One region of the Paenibacillus sp. FSL R7-0340 genome, then DNA from elsewhere that is predicted to be linked to it. Evidence: predicted binding sites of a transcription regulator. Region 1 holds the regulator's gene; each other region holds the start of a gene.

Region 1 (10,282 bases):
CATCAAATTGAAGCTCCAAATTCAGTGATTGATAACGTTCTGTCTTATAAAATAGAAAAAAATATCGTATACGTGGTTGGTGAAAAAGGCTTCATTAAATTGGATTCAAGTACCAACACGTACGAGCAAAAGAAACGGATTTCCGACTTTACTTCCAAAGATAGAGAAATATTCAATAAATTAATAGAAAAATAGAAGTTATCATAGCAAATGTGTTAGAAAGGGAGCTTTAATTTGTTCACTAAGGTTAAGTTAATATGCGCTTTAGTTGAGTAATTGTTATGTAAGTATTCTAAATTTATAAAAAATGGTTAACCACCAGTGGTGATTTTATGATTATTAAAATTGAAGGTTACTTTTTTCAAAATTTGATTACTGGTCACCAATGCACACAAGAAGAACTATATCAAAAGTATATACAAGCAAAAATGATAACTCTTAATATTAGAGATTTACCTGATATATTTTGTCGACTTCATAATTTTAATCGATTGCGTTTTGAAGATGACACAGAGGTTGGTTATGTGATTGATACAGATACAGACAGGATATACAGACCGATATATTGATGTTTAAAGTTTAAAGCGATTTATCCGAAAGATATCTTCCTATCTCCTTAAATTACAAGTAATGAAGGACTCACATAACTGGCTGACAGAACAAAAAATAGATACATAATAAGGAGAGGTCTTATAGCGGTGGGAAAATATACTTGTCCTTGCTGTGGTTACAAAACCTTAAACGATGAACCGCCTGGAACCTATGATATTTGTGAAATTTGTTTTTGGGAAGATGATGGTATTCAGTTTGCAGATCCTGATTATGATGGTGGGGCAAACATAGTATCTTTAAGACAGGGCCAGCAAAATTATAAAGTATTTGGCGCTTGCGAAGAAAAATGCATAGAGTTTGTGAGAAAAGCCTCAGATAAAGATATACGCGATACGAACTGGGAACCCTATAACTAACTGAAACGTTAGTTCTACTTGCCATCTAATGTTAAGAGGAATTTTCTTGAAGTTTTTGAAGGAGCAAATATAGATATGTGGGGTGGCACTGGAACGCGCCGAAGGGTTTAATCGATTAGCCAGGCAAAGAGTGGTACAAGGCTTCTTCGGGGATTCCACCACAAATACGGCCTTTTTTATCGTTGGGGATAAGATCAAAGTAACAAGCCAAGGTACTTGGAACTGGACAGTACGTTTAATATCGTAAGGCGAGCAGCCTGACCTTACATAAATTCTTTTGAAATATCACCAAACCGTTGCATAATCCGAAAGAATGGGTGATACCCTACTGGCATGCGCTGACGGGATGTTTATTGTTTTGGAATATAGTAGAATTCATTAATTGAGTCTTGAGGAGTGAAAAATATATACTCGAAGCCATAACTCAATGCAATTAAATTGAATTAAGGCAGATATAAAGAAGGACTCTATCAGCTAAATGCTGTAGGAGTCCTTCTTGTTGTTCTTTAGTTGTGGCAATAGTAAAAGTTCTTCATCAGTGGCACCTTGCTGGATACGCTGGTAAAGTGTTTTTATTTTCCTAGAAGTCCATCCCATAAACAAGACCTCGCATAGCCTGTGGAGTAAACAAAGGAGGCGTTACGTGTGAGAGGAATAGAAAGAGGCTACGAAGAGACGGCCGGGAAGATTTGGACATCGATAGCTGCTGTCTTGGCACTCTTCATTTTGTTGGTAATCATCTTGAAATTAATTCTTTTATAAAGATTATTAGGCTCTACCGGTTTATCTGGGTGTGAGCCTTTGTTTTGTTTACCTGCATGCCCTATCACTGAACGTATTTATACATATATTAAGGTGAACGACAAATAAAGGAGGTTTAAGACATGGGTGCATATGAAGGTGCAGGTGGCGGCGGTGTATGGACTTCTACAGCGGCAATTTTAGTGCTCTTTATTCTCTTAGTTATCATCACTAAATCACTTTGGGTTTAATTCGTGAAAAGAACTGTTGGATAATACCACTTCACTCATGGATGGCAAATAGTTGAACTCAATGAGCGCATAAGCTATTTGGCAATAGCTACAGTATTCGCTTCTCTTTTGGCGAATACTTGGTGGATTTCCTGCCATAATAGATTTGCGCTTATTGTATTTTGTAAGAAGGGGAATGTTTCATTGAATGGGTACAATCCTTCCTAATACCTAAATTTAATCTCAGATAGGGCCTTATTAGTTTGCAACAATAACTGGTATGAGTCTTTTATTTGCGATAATACGCACGATACTTTGACACATCTTTTATAGTATTTAGAAGATTTATTATACTTTGGAGGTATCCTATGATAAGAGAATTGGCTTGAGGGTTAATTGCTTTCACTGGCGGCTATTGGGGATGAGATTATTGTGAAAATACAAGAGAGTAATGTAACTGTTGATCATAAGTACAAAGTGGTAAAGTAGAATACCGAACTGTTCGCAGCTACGCTAAGTCAGGTAGATGGAAATAATAATCCAATATTCGAAAATGTACATGATCAACTTAAAAGTATTGAGACTAAAAGAGACATGCTAAATCGAAAAAATTAGGTGTTGTGATTTGATGCTTGAATTCTTTTTAAAGCTATGATTTTCTTGGTAGATTCAATATATTTTTCCAGCGGCCATTTCTTAGCTTTTGTTTATATAGCAAAATTACATAACATTTTTCCCATTAGTGAGTTTATTCTTAAAATTGATTCTTGAGATGGGGTTATAATTACGGCGATACAATTTTAGTAGGATTATTCATCCAAAACTAAAAGACTCTATCCAAATATCGACAGAGTCTTTTGTATGAATATTTGTTTTAGGATGGAAAAAGTGTTTCGGAATCTGCGGAACCGCCGTCACCAAGCCAACGGTTAGGACCTGCAAATGAGAAAGTTTTCCCGTTTCCAGATATTTTGACATTAGCGATTTTCCAACCTGGTTTATACCCAGATCCATCAGTTCTAATAGTAATTTTTCTGATGTCACCTAGGTTACTAGTGCTGATTCTTGTTGTATCGGAATCTCCTTGTTCAAAGCTACCATTGAGTGTAGCGGTAGCATAATCTCCATTAGAACCATACAGAGTTATAGAGATGTTCGAGTCTGTTCCGGCATCTTTGAGATTGGCCGTATTTACAGTAACGACATATTCAACATTAGCAAAAGGCGTAACAGACTCTATACTTCTATTTGAGTCTTGTAATGAACTATAAGTGTCACTTGTGACCTGATCTGCAAAAGAAGGTGCAGCAAAAGCTACAGATGAGATAAGCATTGCTACTGATGCTAGTAAAGATACTTTTTTCATTAAATTGTTACCACCTTTCTAGTATTTGTATTTAATGTTATACATGTGTAATGTATTTGTACATAGTTCATTGGTTGTGAAGAGAAATTTTTTTCTTGTCTTTGTTTGTTGTATTTTATCTTTATGTGTCGGATATTAGCTTTCTAAATAATCATGTAAGGGTATGATTATTTAGAGAAGGATTTTTAGCGCTTATCCAGAATGAATTGTCGAGTTGATCAACATGAATCATACATATGAAGTGTTGATCCAATATCGAATTGTTTTCAGCTGCATTAAGTCAGATAAGAGCATCTGTAGTCCAGCCGTTGAGTAGGATATGATGGAGTTTGTGGAATACGGTGGTGGGCAAGTGGGGCCTTATAAAGTTTTAAAATAAAAAATTGAGCAAACAATGCAGCAACGTACAAACCATGGACGGATATACAGCCGGAATACTTAAGTGAAAAAAGCTGAAGCAAGTTTGAGGGCTATAGGTGTGGTCAGTTGTACACAAAGTATTTGAGTCAAGAATGCTGCTGCTTTTGACTGGGTACCATTTCGCTTCTGTTTTAACCAGTGGAAGCATAGTTGAATATGTATGGTATTTAAAAGGAAGGCAACTGAATTTAGCAGTTCTATGGAATTTAGGAGTTGGGTGTATCGTTTAACACAAAAAAAGCAGGAAGAATCCTTCCCGCTTTTGCTTGAAAACGATTATTAACGTCTGCGTTGTCTATCATTTACGCTAAACAGATTAACAGCCAGTGCGTTACCTCTTGCACGCGCAATGGCTCTTTGAGTGGAACGGATGTTTAATCTTCTTCTTCTTAAATCACGTTTGCAATGTCTTCTGCTCATAATATCACCTCCCTTCAAGAAATGAAGGTACGGTTAAATCTTAGTGGCGTTTATGCTTACGCTTGGAAATTTTGATATTCAAGGCATTGGTTGCTAGTGCATTTCCGCTTCCTGTTTTAGCAGCTGCGGCTTGAAAGACTTTAACGACCAGATATCTGTTTTTCCCGATGCGATGCTTATACGTTTTAACTCTATTTCTGATCATCTGCATATCTCCTTTGCTTAGTTCTGCTATATACATATGTCAATTGTGATAGTAATGTATCAGCATAAATCTATTAAAAGCAAAAAGAAGCTAGTACCTATATTCCTAATGGATAATAAAAAAACTCATGCGAACCTGTCTTCGCCTTTTCAACTTTACGTTGCAGGAGAATGTTATAGGCAGGTCGGCATGAGTCTAATAGTGTAGATAAAGATAATAGGCAGTTAGTATGAAAATTATTTACTATTAAGAGTGTTAAGTTTTTTCTCGTAGTACGCCTCTTGAGCAAGAATATGATTCAGTTGTTCAGAGAGCTGTTTATATTCTTGGCTGTCTTCTGGATAATTATTTCTTTCGAAAATTACAGCTTCGAGTTGCTTTTCTAAATACCTGAAATGGATAAGTATTTGTATATACTTAATACGGTCGTAAGTTGTTATGTGGGAGTTCTCTTTTGCATACAAATGATCCATTGTTGGAACTACACAGCTTATGGCGATAAATATCACAACAAACGCTGAAATTATAATTTTTTTCATTTAATTCCTCCTACAGAGCTATAAGTAATTAATATACCATATTTATCTAAAACAAAGAAAGATCTATTAGTTTTGCCCATGACAGTATAGCTGCTCAAGGTCAGTGGGGAATTATTTGAGATGAGGAGGCTGATTTTTAGTAGAAAAAATAGGGATAGGTTGCTGAAATGAAAAAAAAGTTGTGAGATACATAATAAACATAATAGCAATACAAAACCGGCTTGCCCTAGGCAGCCGGTTTTATATTAGTGGATAGAATAACGGGGAAGAAAGAACGAGAAATCAGTGGAAGTCCCGGAAGAGTCCTACAACCTTGCCCAAAATGCTGACGTGTGTCAGGCGAAGCGGTTCAAAGGCTGGATTTTCAGGTTGAAGCCGGATATGATCCTTTTCTTTGTAGAAGGTTTTAACTGTAGCTTCGTCTTCATCTGTCATAGCTACAACAATATCACCATTATCAGCGGTCTGCTGCTGACGTACGATTACATAGTCTCCGTTAGCAATACCAGCTTCAATCATGCTTTCGCCTACAACAGATAACATGAATATTTTATCCTCACCAACAAAGTGTTGGGGAAGAGGAAAGTAATCTTCAATATTTTCTGTCGCCGTAATAGGAAGGCCAGCAGTTACTTTGCCGACGACGGGGACACGACTAATGGAGTAATTAATCAAGTTGCTGTTATCCGATTCGTCTTGACCGAGTAACTCAATAGCCCGTGGTTTTGTAGGATCGCGGCGAATGAGTCCTTTTTTCTCTAAACGATCCAAATGACCATGAACCGTAGAACTGGAGGCTAATCCGACAGCCTCGCCTATTTCGCGTACAGAAGGGGGGTATCCCTTTAGACGCACTTCATTGCGGATAAATTCAAGAATGGCCTGCTGGCGGCTCGAAATCTTAGACATACCGTATCAACCCCATTTAGTAACGTTTGGGAAAATTATAGCATAGAACCTCCGTTCGTACAAACATAAGTTCTAAATAATCCCTAAAAATAATTACGAACTTTTGTTCTCTTTTCTATTGAACAAAACAAATGTTCGTGTTATATTGTGAAAACATAAGAACAAACGTTTGGAGGACACAGCCAATGATGAAATATAGCACTTATCAAAGTATTTTTCCGATGAATTTAGAAAATTTACAGGAGACTCGAAAAGAGGGTAGGGCACGTTTTATGCAGATTATTACCAATACTCTTTTACTTAAGCTTCTTATTATAGTGATTGTTGCTTGGATTGCAGGGGCAGGTGTACTTACAGTTTTCGCGGCACCTTCAGCTTCCAAGGAAGAAGTGACTAAACTGACCGTACAACCTGGGGATACGTTGTGGGAGATTGCCGCAAATCATAAACCGGAACGAATGGATACACGGGTATATATAGAAGGAATTGTGCGGATTAACGGTTTGGAGGATCGGGGAGTGCAGGCAGGTCAGGTACTCAAGCTTCCTAACTTCTGATCTATAGACTATTAGAGCTTGTCAGGGAGCGTAATACGGGAGCCTTGACAAGCTCTTTTCTACATGTCAAAGTGTATTATATCTTTGCTTTTATGGAGGGGACACAATTTGGATATAGACAGCTTGGTACAGCGCATTAATGAATTAGCGCGCAAAGCAAAATCCGAGGGTTTGACGGAAGAGGAAGCCACAGAGCGCGCCAATCTTCGGGAAATTTATTTAGGTAACATTCGCCGTAATTTTCGGCAGCAGCTTGAGACGATTGAATTTGTGGACGATGATACATCGAAAGGAAATGACGGGCTGAAGCATTAATGTTGTTAAAGTGCCCAAGCCTGCAATTTGCCTTTTGTTTTAGGTACCTTTTATGGTATCTATATAGATCAGCTTTGAGGCAATTGTTTTAATGTAATATATCTGGGAAGGAATTGAGAGATGGCCCGATCATTTGAAAGAAAAGTACGCAAAAACACAGCGCATTTAAATAAATCGCGCAAAAAGCAAGGCATTCAAACCATTAGCGGCGCAGGTTCTACAATGGATATTTTCCGTGGCCGTAACATTACTGTGCCAATTATGCTGGCTGGTCTTTCTGTATTGTACATGCTTATGAGTTACTTTTTGACTAAGACCGGTATGCGAGGGATGGATTGGCTTGTATTCGGCCTGTACTTGATGCTGGCTGTTATCTTTTTCATCCGTCGTCCTTATTTGAAAGTGGGAAAGGATACTCTCTATATGCTGAAAGGTGGTAGAGAACGTCCAATGACGGCAGGGGACATGAAAGCCATCAAGATTGAAAAGGGTTACGTAACCGTTGAAAGAAAAGGTAAGGGTGGTAATTTTATTTTCACAAAATCATTAGGTCGCTATGACACGGATGCCATTGCAGAGCGACTTGAGAAGTTTGCGCTATCCAATCAGATACAGGTAGACAAGAAATAACTGATTTAGCCTGTAGCTCTGTAACAAAGGCCGTATGATGTTATTTCATATAACATGCTGCGGCCGCTTGCTTAATATGGGCACACATAACGATTCAAATGCTTAATCAAGCAAATAGGCGTACATATACTGTGGAAAGAGAGTGGATAATTCAGATGACGATTCAGGCGGTAATGTTTGATCTTGATGATACCCTTTTGTGGGATGAACGTAGTGTAGAAGAGGCATTTGATGCAGCGTGTCAAACAGGCTCCCGTGAAGCAGGCGTTGATCCAAAAACTCTGGAGGAAGCCGTACGTAAGGAAGCACGCGCTTTGTATGAATCCTATGAAACCTTTAGTTTTACTCAAATGATCGGCATTAATCCGTTTGAAGGATTGTGGGCGAATTTTACAGCAGGTGAGCAACCTGAATTCCGCCAATTGGAACAGTTGGCCCCTGTTTATAGAAAGGAATCATGGCGCAGAGGACTCCAGCAACTAGGGATAGATAATGAGAAGTTGGCGGAAAAGCTGGCTACCCAATTTGCTTCGGAAAGACGCGCGCGTCCACATGTATATGAAGAAACGTTCGAGATTCTAGAACAATTGAAGGGACGTTACAAGCTGTTATTGCTGACAAATGGCTCCCCTGATCTACAACAGGAGAAACTGGATGGAGTTCCTCAATTAGCTCCTTTCTTTGATCATGTTGTCATTTCAGGTTCATTTGGTCGAGGCAAGCCTGATCCGTCTATATTCCAGCATGCTTTGGGGCTTCTTGGTATTGAGCCTGAACATGCTTTAATGGTAGGAGATAAACTGACGACTGATATTCAAGGAGCGTTGGCAGCAGGTGTACACTCGGTCTGGGTGAACCGAAACGCTAAAACCAATACCACAGAGATCAAGCCGAAGTTCCAAATCAAGCACCTGTCTGAATTGGACGGAATTATTCAATCGTTAAAGTAAGAAATCAATAGTCTTTAGAAACGAGTATTAAGAAAACTCCCTTCGCTATTGTTACAGAGCAGAGGGAGTTTTTTTATTCACACAAGGATAAATTCGTAATTATGCTTTAATGAAGGTTGGATCTTCATACGGTTCGGCAATCCAGCCATTTTCTTCGATGAACAAGCGGATTGCGACGATCTTTTGATTCTCCATTAAAGTGAAGAAGTGAGGTATATTTTCAGGTACGGAGATAACGTCCCCCGGTGAAAGCTCTACGTTAAAATAGCCGATCTCTTCAGGGCCTTTAATGATGAAGATGCCTTTACCAGCGACAATGGCACGGATTTCATCCTCGGTGTGGGTGTGAATTTGCTCAAACTTGGCCAGCAGCTCGTTCAAATTCGGCGTTGCTTCAGATAAAGTGATAACGTCCCATATTTTATATCCGCGACGTGCGGCTAAATCCTTGATTTCGGGTTCAAATGTTTTGAGAACAGCGGCCTTTTGATCATCTGTTAAGGTAAAGTTTTCTTGCAACTCCCCAGACAATTTGGAAGCATCCCAATGTTCATACAATATCTCGTGACTCTCCAGAAATTCACGTACTTGTTCTTCACCGCTAATTCGTTCATTCGTATTACGTATTAAGATTTCGGCCATATGTATATTCCCTCTTTTCCACTTGGATTAATGTTGTATAAAGAATACCATGTCTTGAAAGGTTGTACAATACAGGATTTCAACATTTTATAATGCAAATGACCATAGCTAAAGGATACAGGGTTAAGTACGCTCTATAATGCTACAAACTATAAAAATGGATAAGAGAAGTCATTTTTACAAAGAACAACCTGTATAAAACGTATGTTTTTACTTCAATCTATCTAAATGATACGGTTTCTGCTAAACTAGGATTTAACGTTTTGCGGGGGTGAAGAAATTTGGATAAAGTTAGCTTGCAGGATGCATTACAACGAAGAATACTCCTTCTTGATGGGGCCATGGGCACCATGATTCAACAGGAAGACCTTTCCCCCGATGATTTTGGTGGGGAAGAGCTGGAGGGCTGTAATGAAATGCTGGTCTTAACGAGACCGGATGTCATTCAAGGGATTCATGAAGCATACTTGAAGGCCGGAGCAGATCTAATTGAAACGAATACATTTGGAGCAACATCCGTCGTTTTGGCGGATTACGATATACCAGAACGTGCCCGTGAAATTAATCTGGTGGCGGCCAAACTGGCGCGTAACGCGGTGGATAAATACAGCACTGCGGACAAGCCTCGTTTTGTAGTAGGAGCTATGGGCCCAACCACGAAAACCTTGTCTGTCACAGGTGGGGTTACATTTGCTGAGCTGATTGAAAGCTATCAAGAGCAGGCCTTGGCGCTTATTGAAGGCGGCGTGGATGTACTCCTTTTGGAGACCTCACAGGATACGCTTAACGTCAAAGCTGGAAGCATCGGAATTCGGCAAGCTTTTGAGCAGACAGGTATCGAGCTTCCGCTAATGATTTCAGGCACGATTGAGCCTATGGGAACGACGTTGGCCGGACAAAATATCGAATCCTTTTGCATATCACTGGAACACTTGCACCCAATTTCGATTGGATTGAATTGTGCTACAGGTCCAGAGTTTATGCGTGATCATATTCGCTCTCTGTCTGAAATGTCCTCTGCAGCTATTAGTTGTTATCCAAATGCGGGCTTGCCCGATGAAAATGGCCAATACCATGAATCGCCTGATTCTTTAGCACGAAAAATGGCTGCTTTTGCTGAAAAAGGCTGGTTGAATATTGCTGGGGGTTGTTGTGGTACCACGCCTGAGCATATTCGAGTTATGAGTGAAAGTATGGCGCAGTTTGAGCCGCGTCCGCTGGTAGGTCATCATCCTCCTGCCGTATCGGGCATTGAGCCTGTATATATTGAACAGGACAATCGTCCGTATATGGTTGGTGAGCGAACGAATGTTCTGGGCTCCCGCAAATTCAAGCGTTTGATCGTGGAAGGCAAATATGAAGAGGCATCTGAAATTGCCCGTGCTCAGGT
Region 2 (10,282 bases), 1.0 Mb from region 1:
CGATGGCTTCAGAAAATTCATTTGATATCGTCTCCAAAATGGATATGCAGGAGTTAACAAATGCGGTTCATCAGACGGAGCGTGAAATTGAAACTCGATTTGATTTCAAGGATAGCAAAAGTAGCCTTAAGCTTGAGAAAGAAGCTCTTACGATTGCATCGGAAGACGAATACAAGCTGAATGCGGTGATTGATATTTTGCAATCTAAAATGGCCAAACGAGGTCTGTCCCTTAAAAATGTGGAGTATGGCAAATTGGAACCCGCCTCTTTAGGTTCAGTGCGTCAGCGTCTTTCGCTTAAGCAGGGAATTGATCAGGATAATGCCAAGAAAATTAACATTCTTATTCGGGACTCCAAGCTAAAAGTTAAAAGTCAGATTCAAGGTGATCAAATCCGAGTGACCGGAAAAAACAGGGATGATTTACAGGCGATCATTCAATTGCTGCGTAAAGCTGATTTGCCATTGGAGCTTCAATTTACAAACATGAAATAAAGCCGTTTTCCCTCATACATTTTGTAGGAAAAAACGTTGCTTGATGTGCGGCAGGTTATTTTGACATGCGTTTTGTGCCATATTATACTTGTAACGAAAATGCAGACAATTCAGGTGTATAGCGCTCGTCGATAGCGATTTACATAGGATTGAATTTAATCCGAAAACTGCCATTTGTAATCAAGTACGATAATCAGGGGAGAGTGTGTTGTGAATTTACCCAACAGAATTACAATAACGCGGATTTGCCTTATTCCGGTGATGATGCTGGCTTTGCTGGTGGACTTTGATTTTTATCCGCCGCCGATTGAGATCGGAGCTTTCAAGCTGCCGTATAATCAGCTGATTGCGGCTATCATTTTCCTTGTAGCAGCCAGCACGGATGGTCTTGACGGATATTTGGCACGTAAAAATAATATGGTCACCAATTTGGGCAAGCTGTTGGACCCCCTTGCTGATAAGCTTTTGGTAACCGCCATTTTGGTTTCCTTGGTAGAAATGGGAAAAATCGATTCGTGGATTGTCGTTGTGATTGTTAGCCGTGAGTTTGCGGTTACGGGTCTGCGTCAGATTGCCTTACTGGATGGTTCTGTGGTTGCTGCAAGTAATTGGGGCAAATTGAAGACGATCATCCAGATCGTTGCTATTGTAGCGTTGCTCATTAATAATTTCCCGTTTGTTTTTCTTGGTATCCCGTTTGATTTAATAGCGATATGGGCAGCGGTGTTGATCACCATTTATTCGGGTATTGATTATTTTGTGAAAAATATCCACTTGCTGAGCTCCTCCAAAGTTTAACAGGATAAATTTTATGGAAACAGCAATAGGGACTAAACTTATTGCTGTTTCTTTACATAATTCCCATAATATTCGCAGTACAGGAGGAAGAATTGATGAAAGCTGAAATAATTGCAGTAGGTACAGAGTTATTGCTCGGACAAATAGTGAATACAAATGCTCAATATTTGTCACAAGAGTTGGCTACAATCGGAATCGATGTATATTTTCAGACTGTAGTTGGCGATAACATAGATCGGCTTCAGGAAGCGATAAGAATTGCTCAGAAGCGTGCGGATATTATTTTGTTTTCCGGTGGTCTGGGACCGACTCAGGATGATTTGACGAAAGATGCGATAGCGTCTGTATTGGGGCGAAAATTGCACATAGATCGTCTTGCAATGGACAAGCTAGATCAGTTTTTCCGTAACCGTGGGGTAGAAATGACCGAGAATAACCGCCGGCAGGCGCTTTCTATTGAAGGCGCTACTCCGCTTGAAAATGAGACAGGGCTAGCTGTGGGCGACGCAATTGCACAGGACGGTAAATTTTATGTAGTTTTGCCTGGACCGCCTAAGGAACTCAAACCCATGTTTGCAAACCAAGCGAAACCTTGGTTGCTTCAGCAGGCATTGAGCGGTGAGGAAATGCCAATTTATTCAAAAATGCTAAAATTTGCAGGGATCGGTGAGTCAGCTCTTGAAACCCATTTGTTAGATCTGATCCAATCCCAGACAGACCCCACGATTGCTCCTTATGCCAAGGAAGGGGAAGTCACGATCCGTATATCCACCAAGGCGGCCAGCGAAAGTGAAGCACTAATTAAGCTGACGGCTACGGAAGTAGAAATTCAGCAGCGTCTTTCGGAATATATGTATGCAAGTGAAGATGTTACGCTGGAGAAGGTTATCGTAGATCTAATGGCCAAACGCGGGCTCACTGTGAGTGCGGCAGAAAGCTGTACAGGTGGAATGCTGATGGAACACATCACTTCTATACCTGGCAGTGCTGTTATGTTTCAAGGTGGCATCGTGTGCTATTCCAATGAAATGAAGATGAAATTACTCAACGTGCCTTATGATTATTTGGAAGGGGATCAAGCGCCAGGTGCAGTGAGTAAGGAAGTAGCCCTTGTGCTTGCAGAGCAGGCGAGAATGATCATGGACAGCGATTTTGGACTTTCAGTTACTGGTGTTGCCGGGCCTGGGTATTCCGAACGGAAGCCAGTCGGTTTGGTGTATATTGGCATTGCTGAACGCGACAAGGAAACGGAAGTACATGAACTGAGACTGAGTGGTAACCGTGAAACAATCCGACTGCGATCAGTCAAAGCAATCCTGTACAGATTGTGGCGCAGGCTGGTAGAGAACGAGAAACTCTCTTAAACATCTATGTACAGTGTGGGTCGTAGAGTTGTTTTAGATAGATATTCATGATATAATCATCTTATCGGAAGAACCGTTGCAAAGCCTTTTGCCAGCGGTTCTTTTTTTGTTTTAAGAGACAGGTGTAATTGTAGAAGAGAGCTGTGTGAACAAAAAAACGAATGTATGTTCGAAAAAATGCTTGGCAAGCGTGTCAAAACAAGGTATTATTAAAGTACAAACAATGAAGGATGTGAGTTTATTGTCAGATCGTCGTGCTGCGCTGGATATGGCGCTCCGTCAAATAGAAAAGCAATTTGGTAAAGGTTCCATTATGAAGTTGGGTGAGTCTACCCACATGCAAGTGGAAACGATCCCCAGTGGTTCGATTGCTTTGGATATTGCGTTAGGAACGGGCGGCTTTCCAAGAGGCCGGGTTATTGAAATATACGGACCGGAATCATCCGGTAAAACGACAGTAGCTCTTCACGCTATCGCAGAGGTGCAAAAAACAGGCGGACAAGCCGCCTTTATCGACGCCGAGCATGCGCTTGATCCGTCGTATGCAAGCAAGCTGGGTGTCAATATTGATGAGTTGTTACTATCGCAACCAGATACAGGAGAGCAGGCGCTTGAGATTGCCGAAGCTCTTGTACGTAGTGGAGCAGTAGACATTGTAGTTGTTGACTCCGTAGCGGCACTTGTGCCCAAGGCAGAGATTGAAGGCGAAATGGGAGATTCCCACGTTGGTCTTCAAGCACGTTTGATGTCTCAGGCATTGCGTAAGCTTTCTGGAGCCATTAATAAGTCGAAAACCATTGCTATTTTTATTAACCAGCTACGTGAAAAAGTAGGTGTTATGTTCGGTAACCCTGAAACAACACCAGGTGGACGTGCCTTGAAGTTTTACTCTACGGTACGTTTGGATGTTCGTCGTATTGAAAGTTTGAAAATGGGTAACGACATTGTGGGTAACCGCACACGTATTAAAGTCGTGAAGAACAAAGTTGCCCCTCCTTTCCGTCAGGCTGAGGTAGATATTATGTACGGTGAGGGCATTTCCAAAGAAGGTAGCCTGATCGATATCGGTACGGAGCATGACATTGTCGACAAGAGCGGAGCCTGGTATTCCTACGAAGGTGAGCGCCTTGGTCAGGGACGTGAGAATGCTAAGCAATTTTTGAAGGAAAATCCGAATATTGCTAGTACGATCGAACAAAAAATTCGGGTGGCCAGCAATCTGATTACGACGGTTGCTCCGCCTACAGAAGAAGAGTTGGCACAGCAAGCGAAGGAAGAACAGGAATTGTTGGAGCTTGAATAAAGCTCGGTGAATCCTGGTTTGTGAACTGGGGCCAGGGTTATGGCACCGTCCGTTTGAATAGCATGATTCTGATGCCCTGCACAGTTGTGCAGGGCATTTTTGCATCAACTAGAGTCTGCTTTGTCAGTGGAATCTAACTTTTGCGTAGCAGGTGTTCAAAGGCTGCTTTCGTGAATTTCAAAGTGAGGGAAATATATTGCAGTTGGACGATGAAGATGAATACACTTCGGAAGCAAATAAGCAACAAGGGATTTCTCTTTTTCCGGATCATGAGGAATTGATGATTACTAGGGTAGAGCAGGGACAGGGACGCAAACATGGAAGGTATATCATACATTTTGGTCCTTATTCACTGTCTGTATTAGAAGATGTAATGATCAAGTACAATATGTTCAAAGGAACGTCATTTGATAAAAAAGAACTGGAAGATATCGTTCTGGCAGATGAAAAGCAACAGGCTTATGTACTTGCGCTTCGCTATTTGGGGCGAAAGCCTCGCACACGTCAGGAAATTGCCCAGCGTTTAGCGCAAAAAGAACTGGATCAGTCTGTTATTGACGAAGTAATGGTCCGACTCCATAGGGAACAACTCGTAGATGATGATTTATACGCCCGTCAATGGGCAAGGCAGCGCATAACAAGCCAACGTAAGGGGAAGATGTGGGTTAGGCAAGAACTTCGTCAGAAGGGCATCTCTAAAGCCTCTATTGGCGAAGCGTTAGGTGAGATCACCGATAATGAGGAGTGGGAGAGCGCTTTGACGGTCGGACGTAAGAAATGGAATCAGGTACGTGGTGATATAATGGAGAAAAAAAGGAAAACATACCCTTTTCTCATGAGACGCGGATATTCGGGGGATATGACACGCCGTGTAGTCAATCATCTCACTGCGACCGAGCATGACGCTGCTTCAGATGACGAGGAATTGTTGCAGTGGGAGGAATAGTTGCCAAACGGCTGCTGAACCTTTGGCTAGTATGAACGGATAGGATGAGCTAGTTATTACATGGAAAGCTGCATGGTAGTCTACTAATGTTTGCATTCCCTTGACAATGCCATTTGTCAAATAATAAAATATATATGAAACGATACTTGTGGAACGCCCTTTTTCCTTCCAAAAAAGCGGAATCCACGGTGAGTTCTCATCGCCAAATAACAAGTGATGCCGCTATGCCAGGCGGAATTGTACATGTGAAAGCATGTGCATATGAAATGAAACGACCTTGTGTCGTTGTCTTAGTTTGACGATCAAAGTAAATGTGACAATTGCAAAAAGTCCCAAGGAATGCCTTGGAGGAACCAACGGGGAGGTGAACAGTATGATGACTGCGATCTGGTTCGTTCTCGTTGCTGTAGCCGCGTTATTCTTTGGGTTCGGGATTGGTTATTTTATTCGCAAATCTATTGCAGAAGCTAAGATCTCCAGTGCGGAAGAAGCTGCCGCGCAAATCGTGGAGAACGCGAAAAAAGAGGCAGAAGCGCTGAAGAAGGAAACGGTATTGGAAGCGAAAGATGAAATCCACCGCATCCGTGCCGAAGCTGAAAAAGAAACTCGTGAACGTCGCAATGAAATTCAACGACAGGAACGAAGATTGCTGCAAAAAGAAGAATCGCTGGATAAAAAATTGGAATCGCTGGAACGCAAAGAAGAACAAGTGGCCAACAAAGAGAAACGAATCGATGAAACCCAGCAGCAAATTGATTTGATTTACAAGAGTCAGGTAACTGAGTTGGAACGTATTTCCAATCTGACGATGGAGGATGCAAGAAGTATTATTCTGACCAACGTAGAGCAGGAAGTTCGTCATGAAACAGCTCAGATGATTAAAGAAATTGAACAGCAGGCCAAAGAAGAAGCGGACAAAAAGTCTCGTGAAATCATCACACTGGCCATCCAACGCTGTGCGGCAGATCATGTAGCAGAAACGACGGTTTCTGTTGTCACATTGCCGAACGAAGAAATGAAAGGCCGGATCATCGGGCGCGAAGGCCGTAATATCCGTGCACTTGAAACCCTTACAGGAATTGACCTCATTATTGATGATACGCCGGAAGCTGTTATTTTGTCTGGATTTGATCCGATTCGTAGAGAGATTGCGCGTACTGCGCTTGAAAAGCTCGTAGCGGACGGACGGATACATCCGGCTCGTATTGAAGAGATGGTGGAAAAATCCCGTAAAGAGGTGGACGAACGAATCCGTGAGTATGGTGAACAGGCCACCTTTGAGGTGGGCGTGCATAGCTTGCATCCAGATTTGATCAAGATCTTGGGACGTCTCAAGTTCCGTACAAGTTACGGACAGAACGTATTGAAGCACTCGATGGAAGTTGCATACTTGACAGGTCTGATGGCCGGGGAACTGGGCGAAGACGTTGTACTGGCAAGACGGGCAGGATTGCTGCATGACATCGGGAAGGCGCTGGATCATGAAGTGGAAGGATCGCACGTTGAAATTGGCGTGGAGCTGGCGAAGAAGTACAAGGAACACCCGGTCGTCATCAACAGCATTGCCTCACATCACGGCGACTGCGAAGCGACTTCAGTGATCGCCATGCTGGTTGGGGCGGCAGATGCCCTGTCAGCAGCAAGACCGGGAGCGCGGCGTGAAACGCTAGAGACGTACATCCGTCGTCTTGAGAAGCTGGAACGCATCTCCGAATCTTTTGAAGGCGTTGAAAAATCATACGCGATTCAAGCCGGACGCGAAGTTCGTGTCATGGTACAGCCAGAGAAAATTGATGATGCGGAAGCATTCCGACTGGCCCGCGATATTACGAAAACGATTGAGAATGAACTGGACTATCCGGGACATATCAAGGTTACCGTCATACGCGAGACCCGTGCGGTAGAATACGCAAAATAAAAGCATTTCAATGAAAAGTGGCCGCTGCTTGTAGGGCCACTTTTCATTATGTAAGGCAGACTAGGGAGGGCTTTCTATCAACGTATTATTTATTGGAGACATCGTCGGCAGTGTAGGCAGAAAGGCACTGAGGGAGAATCTCCCTTCGCTAAAATCAAAATACAACCCGCATGTTATTATTGTGAACGGAGAAAATGCGGCTTCGGGAAGAGGAATTACCCCAGCCATCGCCAGAGAGTTTTTTGATTGGGGCGTTCATGGGATTACGATGGGAAATCATACTTGGGACAATAAGGAAATATTTGATTTTATAGATGATGAGCCGCGGATCATCCGCCCGGCTAACTTTCCACCAGGAACACCAGGACGGGGTTATACCGTTGTAAAAGGTGGAGGTAAGGAGCTGGCTATTGTTAATCTGCAAGGTAGAACTTTTTTGCCAGCTATTGACGATCCATTCCGTGCAGCAGATGAAATTGTCGATGAGCTGCGCAAAAAACATAAACATATCCTAGTTGATTTCCACGCCGAAGCAACCTCGGAAAAAATCGCTATGGGTTGGCATTTGGATGGACGTGCTTCAATCGTGGTAGGTACGCACACACATGTACAGAGCAATGACGATACGATTTTGCCACAAGGAACTGCGTATCAGACAGATGCGGGAATGGTAGGTCCTTATGAGGGAGTGCTTGGGATGCAGAAAGAGGCTGTGTTACAGAAATTCCAGACCCAGCTTCCAGTACGTTTTCAAGTGGACATGGGCAAATGGCATTTTCATGCCATCAGCGTAGAGCTGAATGATAACGATGGAAAAGCCCGCAAAATTCAGAAAATCAGACTCAAAGAAGATGAATGGCGGATGGATTAACCTTTTTGTGAGCTACTTAAGGAAAGAATAAGGAAAACTGTCACCAAAAAGCAGGAATTTTTTGCTGACCCTCGAATAACATCTAATAGTGGAATCAAACCATCATCATTCCCAGGGGAGGTACTTACTATGGATGTATTAAAAGTATCAGCAAAATCCAATCCCAATTCAGTTGCAGGCGCACTCGCAGGAGTACTGCGTGAACGCGGAAATGCAGAATTACAGGCGATTGGAGCGGGTGCACTAAACCAAGCCATTAAAGCGGTAGCCATTGCCCGGGGATTTGTCGCACCAAGCGGAGTGGATTTGATTTGTATTCCTGCTTTTACAGACATTGTTATTGATGGAGAAGATCGGACTGCGATCAAATTGATTGTAGAGCCAAGATAATAAATGTAAGTTGCCTGAGCCTGTTTACGATTTGTAAACGGGCTTTTTTGCTTTGTGAGTCTGTTACTATGATTTTTAAAATAAATTTGTGATGCTTCAATCTCTAAATGGAGGTAAGATGCATGAATGATAAGCTAAAAGTGAATTGGCCAGTTGTTGACTTTCATTGTGATGTGTTATGTAAAATGCAGCTCGATGCGCAGATCGATTTCAGTCATCCATCGCTTGATGTCACAAAAGAACGTTTGCTAGAAGGTAACGTGCGGTTGCAAACATTTGCTATATATATTTCTCAGGTATTGGGCACGCCAAGATTTGAGCATGTGATTCGTCAAATTGAGCTGTTCAGGCAGCATGTTACCTCTATCTCAGGTGGGTTGAGACCATTGCTGTGGAAGGAAGACTTGGTAATGTGTAAAAATACGTCCGCAGTGCATCAGGAGGAGCAAGTAAAGCAGGCAGGAAAAGAGAAGCGCATGGAAAAGATAACGTATGTGGATGGTAATGGGACGGATCATACATGGGCACCTTGGGCTTTGCTCTCACTGGAGGGGGTAGATGCGCTGGAAGGGAACCCGTTTTATGCAGAATTGTGCTATGCCATGGGAATACGATTGATTGGACTGACATGGAATTATGCGAACTGGGCAGCTGACGGCATTATGGAACATAGAGGTGGCGGGCTGAGTAGCAAGGGGCGCGATTTGGTCAATCGCTGTAATGACCTGGGACTGCTGCTAGATGTATCGCATTTGTCGGTACAGGGCTTCTGGGAGGTGCTAGAGGAGGCCACTCTACCGCCCATTGCTTCGCATTCGAATGCCTTTGCGAAGTGTGCTCATCCTCGAAATCTACGGGATGAACAGATTTGTGCACTGATCGCTCGTAACGGACGGATTGGTTTGACCTTCGTCACAATGTTTCTCAAAGAGCAGGGCATGGTAACTGCTGAGGATCTGCTACCACACATTGAGCATATTTGTTCATTAGGCGGCGAAAGGCATTTGATGTTTGGCTCTGATTTTGACGGTATCGAGCACCATGTGCAAGGGCTGGAGCATTCGGGGAAATATCCGATTTTTGCAGAACTGCTGCTGAAGCATTACCCTGAGGAGCTGGTCAAGGGATGGCTGGGAGGACATGCGCTGGAATACTTGCAAACGAATCTGCCTTCCAAAATTTCTTCTTAAATAGCTATTTATAGAGGGAATTTTTAGCTGCGAACACTCTTGACAAAGCGAGAAGGATTACGAAATAATTGGAGCATCTTAGAATTGCATGGTGCTAAAATAACATTTGCAGAAATACGGCAGACGTTGGAGCGAGACTGACGGGTCACCATGCTGCACCGCCATATCAGAGGGGGCTCCATTACATAATGTTGATAAAAAAGGTTACCTGGCTTGAGCTCTTTTATGACTTGTTGTTCGTAGCTGCTGTCTCCAAGGCCACTCATGTTTTGCTACATGTTGAGCATGGTAGTATCTCATGGGAACATATGGAAAAGTTTATTATGATTTTTATCCCAATATGGTGGGCTTGGGTGGGGCAAACGGTCTACAACAATCGTTTTGGGCAAGACAGTATAACACATCGAATTTTTATGATCCTGCAATTGTTTTTCGTGTTGATCATGACCGCCAGCCTGAATATAGATTTTGATGCGTATTATGTATCTTTTTTTGTTGGCTATATTGGGTTAAGAGGTTTGACTGTCGTTCAATATTTACTTTCGGCACCCAAAGAAACGGCTCATAAACAGGAAACAGCTCGTTTTTTCGGAATTTATTTTTGGATTGGAATAGTCATTTCTAGTTTCTCCCTCTTCTTTGATTCTTGGGTTCGATATTTGATTTTATATACAGGTATAGCTATTGATATCCTCGTTCCTTTGATTGGCCGTAAAAAGTTGGTGATCACACCTATCCATACGGAGCATCTTTTAGAACGCTTTGCACAGTTCACCTTAATTTTGCTTGGCGAATCTGTGATAAGTATGCTTTCTGTTTTACAATCCGATCATTTTACGGTTTCTTCTATTGTATTTGCTGCTTTGGCTTTTGTATTAGTCATCGCAATCTGGTGGCAATATTTTGAGAATATGGAGAAGCGCGTAGATAAATCAAAACAATCAGCAGGACAGACTATTATTTATGGTCATTTGTTTATTTATCTTTCCCTTAGCATGCTAGCTGCTT
Region 3 (10,282 bases), 1.3 Mb from region 1:
GCCTTTTTCAACCGTGTGCGCATATTATCAGGCAAGCTTTCACGATACTTATAGCTAAGAGAATGCTCAATAGTTGCCCAAAAATTCATAGCCAACGTACGGATTTGAATCTCTGCCAGCACGATTTTCAACCCCACTGCTGTCTGAACCGGATACTCCACAATCATATGAAAGCTGCGATAGCCGCTGTCTTTATAATTGGTGATATAGTCCTTTTCATACAGTACGGTCAAATCCTTACGTCTTCTGATATATTCGGCCACCCGCCGAATATCCTCTACAAATTGACACATAATGCGAATGCCTGCAATATCCTCGATTCCCGTCTCCAGCTGATCAGAAGGAACTTGTAATCTCTTCGCCTTATCGAGGATGCTTGATATTTTTTTAACCCGTCCGGTTACGAATTCGATAGGAGCGTATTCCTCGCGCTTTTTCAGCTCCGCACGCATTGTTTTGAACTTGACCTTAAGCTCTTCCACCGCCTGATCGTATGGCAGTAAAAATGTTCCCCAGTCTCTTCCGTCCATCCCCGTACCTCCTGTCTCTTCCGACAACACTTTTTTATCTGTGATCTGCACCAACAGCCTCGTTAATGTGTCTAAAGCCGTCCTTTCGAAGCAGCTCACGCAGGCCAGCATGTATAGCCCTATTTACTTCCGGCCCTTCGTAGATCAATGCTGTATAAATTTCAATCAGGCTTGCGCCTGCTTTAATTTTGTCATAGGCATCACGACTCGTGAAGATGCCGCCTGATCCGATAATAGGCAGCTTACCTTCCGTCTGGCGATACACCCGTCCGATGACCTCTGTGGAACGGTCACGCAGCGGCTTACCACTCAGCCCTCCTGTTTCACTCGCATTTCGGTGCGTCAGACCAGCTCTGGATATTGTTGTATTGGTCGCAATAATGCCGTCTACTCCACTGGCAGCAATCGCGTCTGTCATATATTCCAATTCCTCATCCGATACATCCGGCGCAATTTTAACCAGTACAGACTTGGCATTGCCATACTTTTTCGCCTGGACTCCCATCTCTGCCCGAACCGCTTCCAATAGCGACTTCAGTTCATGACCATGCTGGAGCTTTCGTAAATCCGGCGTATTCGGCGAGCTAATATTCACTACAAAGAAGTCCGCATATGGATACAGTGCAGAAATACACTTTTCATAGTCCTTATGAGCATCCTCATTGGGCGTGAGTTTATTTTTACCGATATTAACTGCGACCGGAACAGGTCGATGTTTGAGTGCAGCCAGACGTTTGGCCATGCTCTCAGCACCCAGATTGTTAAAGCCCATCCGATTAACTAACGCCTCATCGGGAGGCAGTCGGAACAAACGAGGTCGATCATTGCCGGGCTGTCCCACAGGTGTCACCGTTCCCACTTCCATAAATCCAAACCCGATGGAAGAAAAACCAGTAACCGCTTCTGCATTTTTATCCAGTCCTGCAGCCAGTCCAATCGGGTTGGGAAAATGAATGCCAAACAGATCAACGGCAAGATCCTCCGTTTCCTTGACTCCGTACATCCCTCGCAGTGTCGCTGCTCCACCAGGGAGTGAACCCGCATGTTTTAAGCCGTCAATGACTACATGATGGGCCGTCTCTGGACTCATTTTAAAAAAAACAGGTTTCGCAATCCTTCGATACAACACGATTCATCCACTCCGTTCTATGCCCTTGCACAATCCTAAAAAAACATCTCTACAAAATAGTTTAGCTTTTTCCATACCAAAAAGAAAGTAATTTGCGAGGTGTAGTATCAGAACAATTCAGTTGTCATGGAGATGTCATTGAAAATGTATAATCAAACCATTTACAATGGACATAGTAAGACAAGACCTTAGCCCGTTAGAAAAGAGGGATTGCTGATATGAAGACCAAGCGCAAGCCGCCCAGTCTGCAAAAGAAAAAGGATGAGGTGAACAAGAAAGCGATTGTATGGACCGCCGTCAGCTTTGTTCTCCTCATCATTGTGATTATTCTGGTCATTGTTTTAGCACAAGCAGGAAATCGTTAAACACCAAGTAGCAATAGCATCAAAACGTTAATTTAGCCAGTGATAGGTTTTGCGGGGATTCGTCTGGTCATGCTGCGGCTCACTTGTAAATCGAGAACCAGGCACAAGCACTTGATCAGGCAATCCCCCGTTACCAATGACCACCTCCGTACCCGAAGGTACGAGTGCAAACAATTCCTCCACATCCTCTTTACCCATTCGGACGCAACCCAACGACTCATTTTTGCCAATGCTGTCCGGCTCGTTCGTGCCATGAATGGCATAATTCGTTGCAGACAGTTGCATTCCACGACTACCAAACTCACCGTTGGATTTACCGTTCGGATTTACTACTTTATCGGTAATCACAAATTTCCCTTCTGGTGTTCTTTCTCCACCCAAACCGATAGGATAATTTCGAATAAGTACATTGCCACTTACCAGGGCGAGCCTGTGCTTAGATTTGTCCACCACAATTCGCAGCGGTTGCCCCAGAAAAGGTCGTCCGTGCAATGACGATGCCAGTAGTGGACTGCTTTCGGCCGACGAGTCAGCGTCTAAATCTACTGCCTTCCCAGTTCCATGTCCAGGTGAAGCAAGTAATTTACGCATAGGTGTAAAAGCCTTCTTCATCCCGTCTGTCGTACCGTACATCGTGTTAGCGGGAAAGTCTCGAGTCAGTTCATCAAGACTCTGGGGAAGACGTTGATGCTGTGAGCGAAAAGCACGCATGGAGCTATTCAACACAGCTAATTCCTCCTGTCCAGCAGCCCATTTTAGACCTGCTTTGCGAAGATTTTCACTGTCTGACGGCTTGCAAGCACACGCAGCGGCGTCGTAAGACTGAACAGCTAATTCGCCGTTTCCTTTGTTCTGTACACTAAGTAATGGCTTCATGCCCTCTCTCCAGAGCAGCCACGAGCCCCCTTGCTCCATGCCCAACACCGTAGTCTTGGACGGCAATCGGCTAGTCTTAGCCAACATATCAGTAAGCCCCGTTCCAGCTCCACTCCCTTTTCGAGCTTGAGCCGTAAACACACCACCAACCGCACCGATCTGGGCCATCTCCTTCGGATCAGCAGTGGCCACTTTCGTAACTTCAATATTATCAATTGCTGCCTGCTCAGTTCCGGATGGAACAGATGTATTTTCATTTGAGGGTCTCGGTGAATTGGCTGAAGGAACCCATATGAGCAGTAGTACCATTAACGCAGTTAACAGGTGGCGTGTTCGAGCCGTCCTTCGCTCCTTCTCCTTGGACATCTGAACCAGTTTATCCTGATATTCCATCCATACGTCTGCCGGAATCTGTTTATGCTCGAAGGCTTCGAACACTTCTCCTGCGCGATTGAAGCAATAATTTGCTTTGCCCTCCTGACCGCTGCTCTCATACTCTTTGCCGAGTAAATACCAGGCCATTTTATTATCAGGGTGTTTTTTTACATACGATTTAAGATGAGGCGAATGGTTCATCGGATCCTCCTGATCGTGTAATCTTGCATACTTCCTATTATGTATATCGGTAAAAATAGACTCGATGGACAGCACATAAAAAAAACGTCTATCGATGGACTTTCACGGAAGCCAGACCGCGTTTGGCAGAAGTTTTTCTTGCGATTATAGAATGGCTCAGCTCCGCTAAACCATTTTATAATCTAAAAAAAAAAACAGCACCAACAGCTTACTTTCACCGTTATACGGCGAAGGGAGCTGTCGGTGCTGTGCCTATCAAAGAAGCCTACGCTTAACCTTCTTTATTGAACGGCTCGTCTGCTACTTTAATGGAATCTGTAGGGCAACCGTCGCAAGCATCTTGCATATCATCAAACAAATCATCCGAGATTGCCTTGATGCCTTGGTTTGCATCCCCTTCAAAGATCACTTCAGCCAAACCTTCATCATCATAATCATAAATGTCAGGTGCTGTAGCGCCACAGGCTCCGCAAGCAATGCATGTATCTTTTTCTACCCAAGTGTATTTAGCCATAACTTTTCTCTTCCTCCTATACAATCAAACAAACCAGCTTTTACATTCTATTCACATATTAATACAAACCCAATATTATTACAAATTATTTTCCTTTATCCTTCGTGCAAAAAATGCTTATAACGTAAGCTTGTGATGCTTGCAATAATCTATCCAAAAGTTCACTCCGGAGTTGGTAGATTGTCTTTTTGCAGCGAAGTTCCGCGCAGCTTGGAGTTGCGAAGAAGTACCGAAGGATCATCTCCCAGCATCCCAGCGGTCAAAATTGCATTTTCACCAAACTTATCGCGCAGTGCATCCATCGTCTTCAATAAGCTTTCTTTCTTAGGCTGATCCTGGTATTCAAATAGATCCATTTGAACGGCCGCTTCCTCCTTTGGAATGAGCTGCTGTAACGTAATCCCCAGTAAGCGCACAGGCTTATCTTCTCCCCAATGGCGACGATACAACGAACAAGCTTCCTTATATATGTCCTCTGCACTTTCCGTAGGAGTGCTCCTGACTTGAGAACGCGTAAAGGTCTTCATATCCGGCGTCCGAATCGTCAATTGTATACCTCCTGCCAGCATACCGTGTCGTCGAAGCCGCCGGGCTACCTGATCACTAATGTTAAGAAGTACCCGTTGGGCTTCTTCCAGCTTTACCACATCCATAGGCAGGGTAGTCGTGTGACCAATGGACTTGTTTGGCTCCCGCTCAGTGCTGACAGGTGAATGGTTAATTCCGTTAGCGGCCAATTTTAACCACGAACCCGTCACACCAAATACGCCAACCAGCATATGCTCATCGGCCTTAGCCAGCTGCCCAATGGTACGAATATTCATTTGTAGAAGCTTATCTGCCGTTTTGCGGCCCACACCAAACAATTGACCACAAGGAAGGTTCCACAAAATATTGGGTACATCACGCAAACGTAGAATAGATATCCCGCGTGGTTTTTTCAGATCAGAAGCCATTTTGGCCAGCAACTTGTTAGGAGCAACTCCAATTGAACAGGGCAGGCCCAGCTCGTCTTCTACTCTGCGCTGGATTTCCTCAGCAATTTCCATAGGTGTTCCAAACTGTTTGGAGCCAGAAATATCCAGATAGCACTCATCAATTGAAGTCGCTTCAAGCATAGGCGTATACGAATATGCAATGCTCATAAATGCTTTGGAATAACGACGATACAAGTGAAAATCAGGCTGTATTACAATGAGCTGTGGACAGATCCGGCGAGCCTGCTGAACGACCATCCCTGTTGAAATGCCCAATCGTCGGGCTTCATAAGAGCAGGTTACAATTACACCTTTGCGCAGCTCACTACTGCCTGCCACCGCGGTAGGCAGTCCCTTATATTTCTCCGGCTCCTCCGCTGCATGAACGGAACAATAAAATGCATTCATATCCACATGCAGAATAACTCGCCCACCAGCCGGATAATAAGCACTGACATCTTTCATGCTCAACCCTTCTTTTTAACTGTAAATTCACCCGTCATCGCGGGAATATGTGTTTGATTTTATACTTGAGACACTTTTAAATGCTATTTCTATTTTACATAAAAATAATGGTTTTGCGGCTAAAAATGATAATTATATATTACAATTGAAGTCATAAGTTGATATAATCGACTAACATACGAACACGACAAACTAACGCTTTCCTGTTTTTAAGCGTTAAACAACTAAATTAATATGCTTAAAAAAGCAGAGCATCACCAATCTGAGCAATCCGCAAAGGAGGAGTCCCTCATGTCCACCGCTATTTCTATCTTTGACACAACGCTGCGAGACGGCACTCAAGGAGAAGGAATTAGCTTGTCTGCTGATGACAAATTGAAAATCGCCAAAAAACTCGATGATCTCGGTGTTCATTATATTGAAGGCGGGATTCCCGGAAGCAACAGCAAGGATATCGAATTTTTCAAACGGGTACAAGAGCTGGGCCTTCAGGCAAAGATTGTCGCCTTCGGCAGCACGCGACGCAAAGATAGCATCGCAGCACAGGATGTCAATCTGCAACGAATTCTGGAATCCGGCGCTCAGGCTGCTACACTTGTGGGTAAATCATGGGATTTTCATGTACACACCGCCTTACAGACGACACTGGAGGAAAATCTGTCTATGATTTACGACTCCATCGCCTTTTTAAAGCAAGGGGGCATGGAGGTTATTTTTGATGCCGAACATTTTTTCGACGGATATAAAAATAATCCCGAGTATGCAATGGCCGTTATGAAAAAAGCTGAAGAAGCAGGCGCGGATTGGCTCGTGATGTGCGATACAAACGGCGGTACCCTACCGCATGAGATTCGGGAAATTGTCACTATGCTGCAAAGCCAGATAACGAGGTCACAGTTGGGTATTCATACACACAATGACTGCGAATTGGCAGTAGCGAACTCTCTAAGTGCTGTACAAGCAGGCGCAAGGCAGGTTCAGGGTACCATCAACGGCTACGGTGAACGGTGTGGTAACGCTAACCTGTGCTCCGTCATTCCTAATTTGCAGCTCAAGCTGGGCTACGACTGTCTAGATATTGAAAAGTTAAATCAACTCCACAATACAGCCCGCTTTGTGAGCGAAGTCGCCAACGTCAATATGCCTGTGAACCAGCCTTATGTTGGCAATGCAGCTTTTGCCCATAAGGGGGGCATCCACGTGTCAGCCATTCTACGCGACTCGCGAACTTATGAGCACATCGCTCCTGAACTCGTGGGGAACAAGCAGCGGGTTTTGGTCTCCGAACTGGCCGGGCAAAGCAACGTGGTATCCAAAGCGCAAGAGCTGGGCATCACCCTTGACCCATCCAGTGATGAGGCACGTGGCGTAATTAGCCGCATCAAGGAACTGGAGCATCAGGGATACCAGTTTGAAGGCGCGGATGCTTCGCTGGAACTGCTCATTCGTGAAGCAGGCGGTGAAGTGAAGGAAATGTTCTCTTTTGAGTCCTTTAAAGTGCTGGTAGAGAAAACAGCCGGCCGCCCGGTCGTATCCGAGGCATTCTTGAAACTGAATGTCGCAGGGACGAGTGTCTATACCGCAGCTGAAGGCAACGGTCCTGTCAACGCGCTCGATAACGCACTCCGCAAGGCTCTTTCTCAATATTTCCCTGCCTTGCGGGACATGCATTTGGCTGACTACAAGGTACGTGTGCTTGACGAAAAGGATGCCACCGCCGCCAAGGTACGTGTGCTCATTGAGTCTAAAAATTACGAGGACGTCTGGAGTAACGTAGGTGTATCCGAAAATGTAATTGAAGCCAGCTGGGAAGCTCTCTTGGACAGTTTCCGTTACGCATTGTTGGAAGCACCAACTCCAAAAAACGATCAGGCAGAGCTTACTCATCATGGATTAGTTAATCACTAATCAGGTGCTCGCATGAGCTATAAGGTGCCTTTGGCAGTCTACTCGGCTCCCAAAGACACCTTCTTTTTTTGAAGAGTTTTTATTTTGCGTTCCAACTCCTGCTCACTGAGCATGCCGATTATGATTTCGCGGACCTGTCCATGATGATCAACCAGTACATGGGTCGGAAAAGCCACCCCTCCAAATCGTTCAAACAATGCTCCTTGCTCATCAAGTAAAATGGGAAATTGGAGATCCAAAGAGCGGGAAAACTTCTGTACATCCTCCAATCGATCATAGCGAGTTACATTGATACCATAAACATCCACATCATCTTTGTACTTACTATACAACTCATTCAGCATAGGTGCTTCTAATCGGCACGGGTCGCACCACGAAGCCCAAAAGCTAATAACCAAAGCTTTATTGCGCGTAGCCCCTACATCGTAGGACTTGCCATTTAACCCCTTTAAAATCATAGAAGGAAGCCGTTGCCCAGGTTTTATCTTTTTCATTACCTCTACCGCATGTGTTTCAGCCTCTACCTCTTTCTCAGCTTCAAGTCTTTCTCTACCATATTCCTCTTTTAATGGTACATTTTTTATAGACAGGCTTGCTGCATAAGTTGTGTTTGCAATAACTCCCCATGAAGCCCCAACCACAACCAGCATAACCATCGCTCTGATGAAAAGAAATCTTTTCACGTCTTATCACCTGTCTTTCATCTAAATAACCCTTACCTTCTCCATAGGATGCCCATACTGTTCCCACCTCTAACCTTCTAAATCTGAACAGGACGCAAAAAAAACAGCAAACCCACGAAATCGCGAACTTGCTGTTTTTATGTGTATATGAATGCTATGCCTTGTTCTGAATCAGGCATGACTTAAATGCGCGTAGACATCTGCCAAATTGGTCACGTTACGCTTCAGCATTTCCTGAACATACGCAACCCACAGCTTAGCCGTCATTTTCGCATCCTCTAACGCATGGTGCCGCCCTTCAATCGGAATGGATTGGTAGGCCAACAATTCATCCAAACTGTAGGTTTGATGTTGCTGTGGCTCGAGCCATTTGGCAAGCATCATCGTATCCAGAACACGATGAGTCAATTGGACTTTAGATGTTTTCCATAACGCAGCATTCAAAAAGGCCTTATCATGAGCGCTAGCATGTGCTACAAGTACTCGCCCACCTACAAAGGACATAAAGTCGTGCAGTCCATTCATAAGTGGTGGAGCTTGATCCGTCATTTCCCGGGTAATCCCAGTTAGCTCGGTAATGTGCTCAGGAATCACAGTCCGTGGATTAACAAGCGTATAAAACTGCTCTTTTTCCATAATCATGTCCCCGACAACCCGAATCGCCCCGAACGATAAAATCTCATCACCATGCTGTGCTGAAAATCCCGTTGTCTCCAGATCAAAAACTACCGTCTCCAAACGATCCAGCGGGGTCCGCAATACTTCAGAGCGCCGTTGCTCCCGGGTTAAGGAGCGAATAAACGCCATCTGCTGAGCCGTAGGAGCCCCCATTACAGATGCGATCGCAGACGGTACTCCTCCTCTGCGGAGAGCGCTCCAGAAGCCACTTCCCTGCGCCGGTTCCTTCATGACCTTCTCCCTTCCATAAATCGCAACTGCCTTTGCAACGCACGATGCAGCCGTCGTACCGTCGAAAGCGCCTCGCGCAACTCATGCCAGCCTTTACCTTGTTTCAGCGGCTTTACAGCCAGGTAGCCATTGCTGACCAGCAATCCATCATTCTCTTTCACTGGCGTAGCCATTCGTAGCTGAAGCGCAATCCGAAAGGCTCGCTCGCAAGCATCGAGTAAAGGCAACGGTGCCGCTTCCAGTGATGCGAGACGACTGAGCCTTTTGAAGGTGGAGGTTTCCTCTACACCATGTTGCAACGCCAAAAAACGGACTGCGTTCACCAGTGGAATGTACAATCCGTATTTCACATCAAAATCGCCCGCATGCTCACCGAAGCGCTCGGTAACGATCTGACCTAAAATATTAAGTGTCGCTTTATGCCTCACTGTGTTCCTAAGTACCGCCGAGGGTAAATCAGGATGTTTTCGGAACAACTCATAAAAACTTCGTTTCCAGTTTGCAGATAGTCGCTCATCTCCAGCGATATGCCTCATATCAGACGAGATAATCAGATAACGGATCGGCTCCCAAGCAAAATCATCCGACCATTTCGTTAGCTGTTTTTGCCATCCAGACAATGTTTGACGCCACAACGGCTCCGAGCACATTACTTTCCCTTCACATTTGGGATATCCCAAATACTCTAACATCGCAGACACTCTGCGACCAAACTCTCTAAAATACAATTCTTTGTCAGCAGATATTGTGTCACTGATAATCATACCGTTATCCTGGTCACTCCACAGCGTCGATTCCGAGCGCCCCATGCTTCCGAAGGCTATAAATGCGTAAGGGACGGGAGGAGGGCCGAAGCCATCCTCAACCATCCCTTTTTCGCACATTTGTACAGCTCTGGCCGCGATGCGGTCATGCATTTCATTCGCCGTTCGTAACCAGTCTGATAACGGAGCGGAGGCTTGGGAAGCCAGCAGCCATTTTTGAGAGTCGACCCTGGCCTGCCTTAGCGATTCAGGTGTATCTGCATGATCTATCGCTTCGGCGGAACTCACCCAAGGGGCCATATTTTGCAGTTCCATACTTCCATCTCCTCCGCTCATCCATACTGGTTCTTTATATTTTACATATTAGTTCACAATTCCAGAACGCTTTTCAGCCTCAGCAACCAACTTCATTTGCTCAGGATAGCCGTACGTACCGTGTTCACTGATATCCAGTCCCATTGTTTCTTCCTCTTCCGTAACGCGAATACCCATAATTGCTTTCATCGCACCCAGAATAATGAAGGAAATGACGAACACGAAAGCCAAGGTGCCAATCAGTCCAAGCAGCTGTACTCCTAATTGGGTA

What was found. The regulator LexA, encoded in region 1, represses DNA repair genes until DNA is damaged. The targets are predictions, from matches to a motif close to CGAACATATGTTCG.
Region 2: the regulator LexA is predicted to act here: its motif matches at 2,815-2,828, upstream of recA (recombinase RecA).
Region 3: the regulator LexA is predicted to act here: its motif matches at 5,475-5,488, upstream of MKX59_RS18505 (DNA polymerase IV).

Annotation. Positions count from the first base shown of each region.
Region 1 is NZ_JBBOBY010000001.1:2,903,899-2,914,180, forward strand. It holds gene MKX59_RS13105 (hypothetical protein) at 1-195, shown strand, start outside; gene MKX59_RS13110 (CPCC family cysteine-rich protein) at 699-968, shown strand; gene MKX59_RS13120 (hypothetical protein) at 1,853-1,960, shown strand; gene MKX59_RS13125 (PLAT/LH2 domain-containing protein) at 2,814-3,305, opposite strand; gene MKX59_RS13130 (hypothetical protein) at 4,005-4,145, opposite strand; gene MKX59_RS13135 (hypothetical protein) at 4,186-4,350, opposite strand; gene MKX59_RS13140 (hypothetical protein) at 4,587-4,889, opposite strand; gene lexA (transcriptional repressor LexA) at 5,172-5,798, opposite strand; gene MKX59_RS13150 (LysM peptidoglycan-binding domain-containing protein) at 5,987-6,355, shown strand; gene MKX59_RS13155 (DUF896 domain-containing protein) at 6,464-6,670, shown strand; gene MKX59_RS13160 (hypothetical protein) at 6,791-7,300, shown strand; gene MKX59_RS13165 (HAD family hydrolase) at 7,456-8,250, shown strand; gene MKX59_RS13170 (1,2-dihydroxy-3-keto-5-methylthiopentene dioxygenase) at 8,350-8,892, opposite strand; gene metH (methionine synthase) at 9,174-10,282, shown strand, end outside.
Region 2 is NZ_JBBOBY010000001.1:3,946,916-3,957,197, reverse strand. It holds gene MKX59_RS17250 (YajQ family cyclic di-GMP-binding protein) at 3-494, shown strand; gene pgsA (CDP-diacylglycerol--glycerol-3-phosphate 3-phosphatidyltransferase) at 705-1,292, shown strand; gene MKX59_RS17240 (competence/damage-inducible protein A) at 1,388-2,656, shown strand; gene recA (recombinase RecA) at 2,898-3,959, shown strand; gene MKX59_RS17230 (regulatory protein RecX) at 4,156-4,905, shown strand; gene rny (ribonuclease Y) at 5,279-6,823, shown strand; gene MKX59_RS17220 (TIGR00282 family metallophosphoesterase) at 6,900-7,694, shown strand; gene MKX59_RS17215 (stage V sporulation protein S) at 7,824-8,084, shown strand; gene MKX59_RS17210 (dipeptidase) at 8,207-9,274, shown strand; gene MKX59_RS17205 (low temperature requirement protein A) at 9,463-10,282, shown strand, end outside.
Region 3 is NZ_JBBOBY010000001.1:4,217,329-4,227,610, forward strand. It holds gene MKX59_RS18475 (GTP pyrophosphokinase) at 1-530, opposite strand, end outside; gene MKX59_RS18480 (quinone-dependent dihydroorotate dehydrogenase) at 565-1,659, opposite strand; gene MKX59_RS18485 (hypothetical protein) at 1,878-2,024, shown strand; gene MKX59_RS18490 (L,D-transpeptidase) at 2,052-3,476, opposite strand; gene MKX59_RS18495 (hypothetical protein) at 3,599-3,751, shown strand; gene MKX59_RS18500 (ferredoxin) at 3,748-3,990, opposite strand; gene MKX59_RS18505 (DNA polymerase IV) at 4,152-5,432, opposite strand; gene cimA (citramalate synthase) at 5,724-7,340, shown strand; gene MKX59_RS18515 (TlpA family protein disulfide reductase) at 7,379-8,023, opposite strand; gene MKX59_RS18520 (exonuclease domain-containing protein) at 8,195-8,932, opposite strand; gene MKX59_RS18525 (DUF294 nucleotidyltransferase-like domain-containing protein) at 8,929-10,011, opposite strand; gene MKX59_RS18530 (ammonium transporter) at 10,060-10,282, opposite strand, start outside.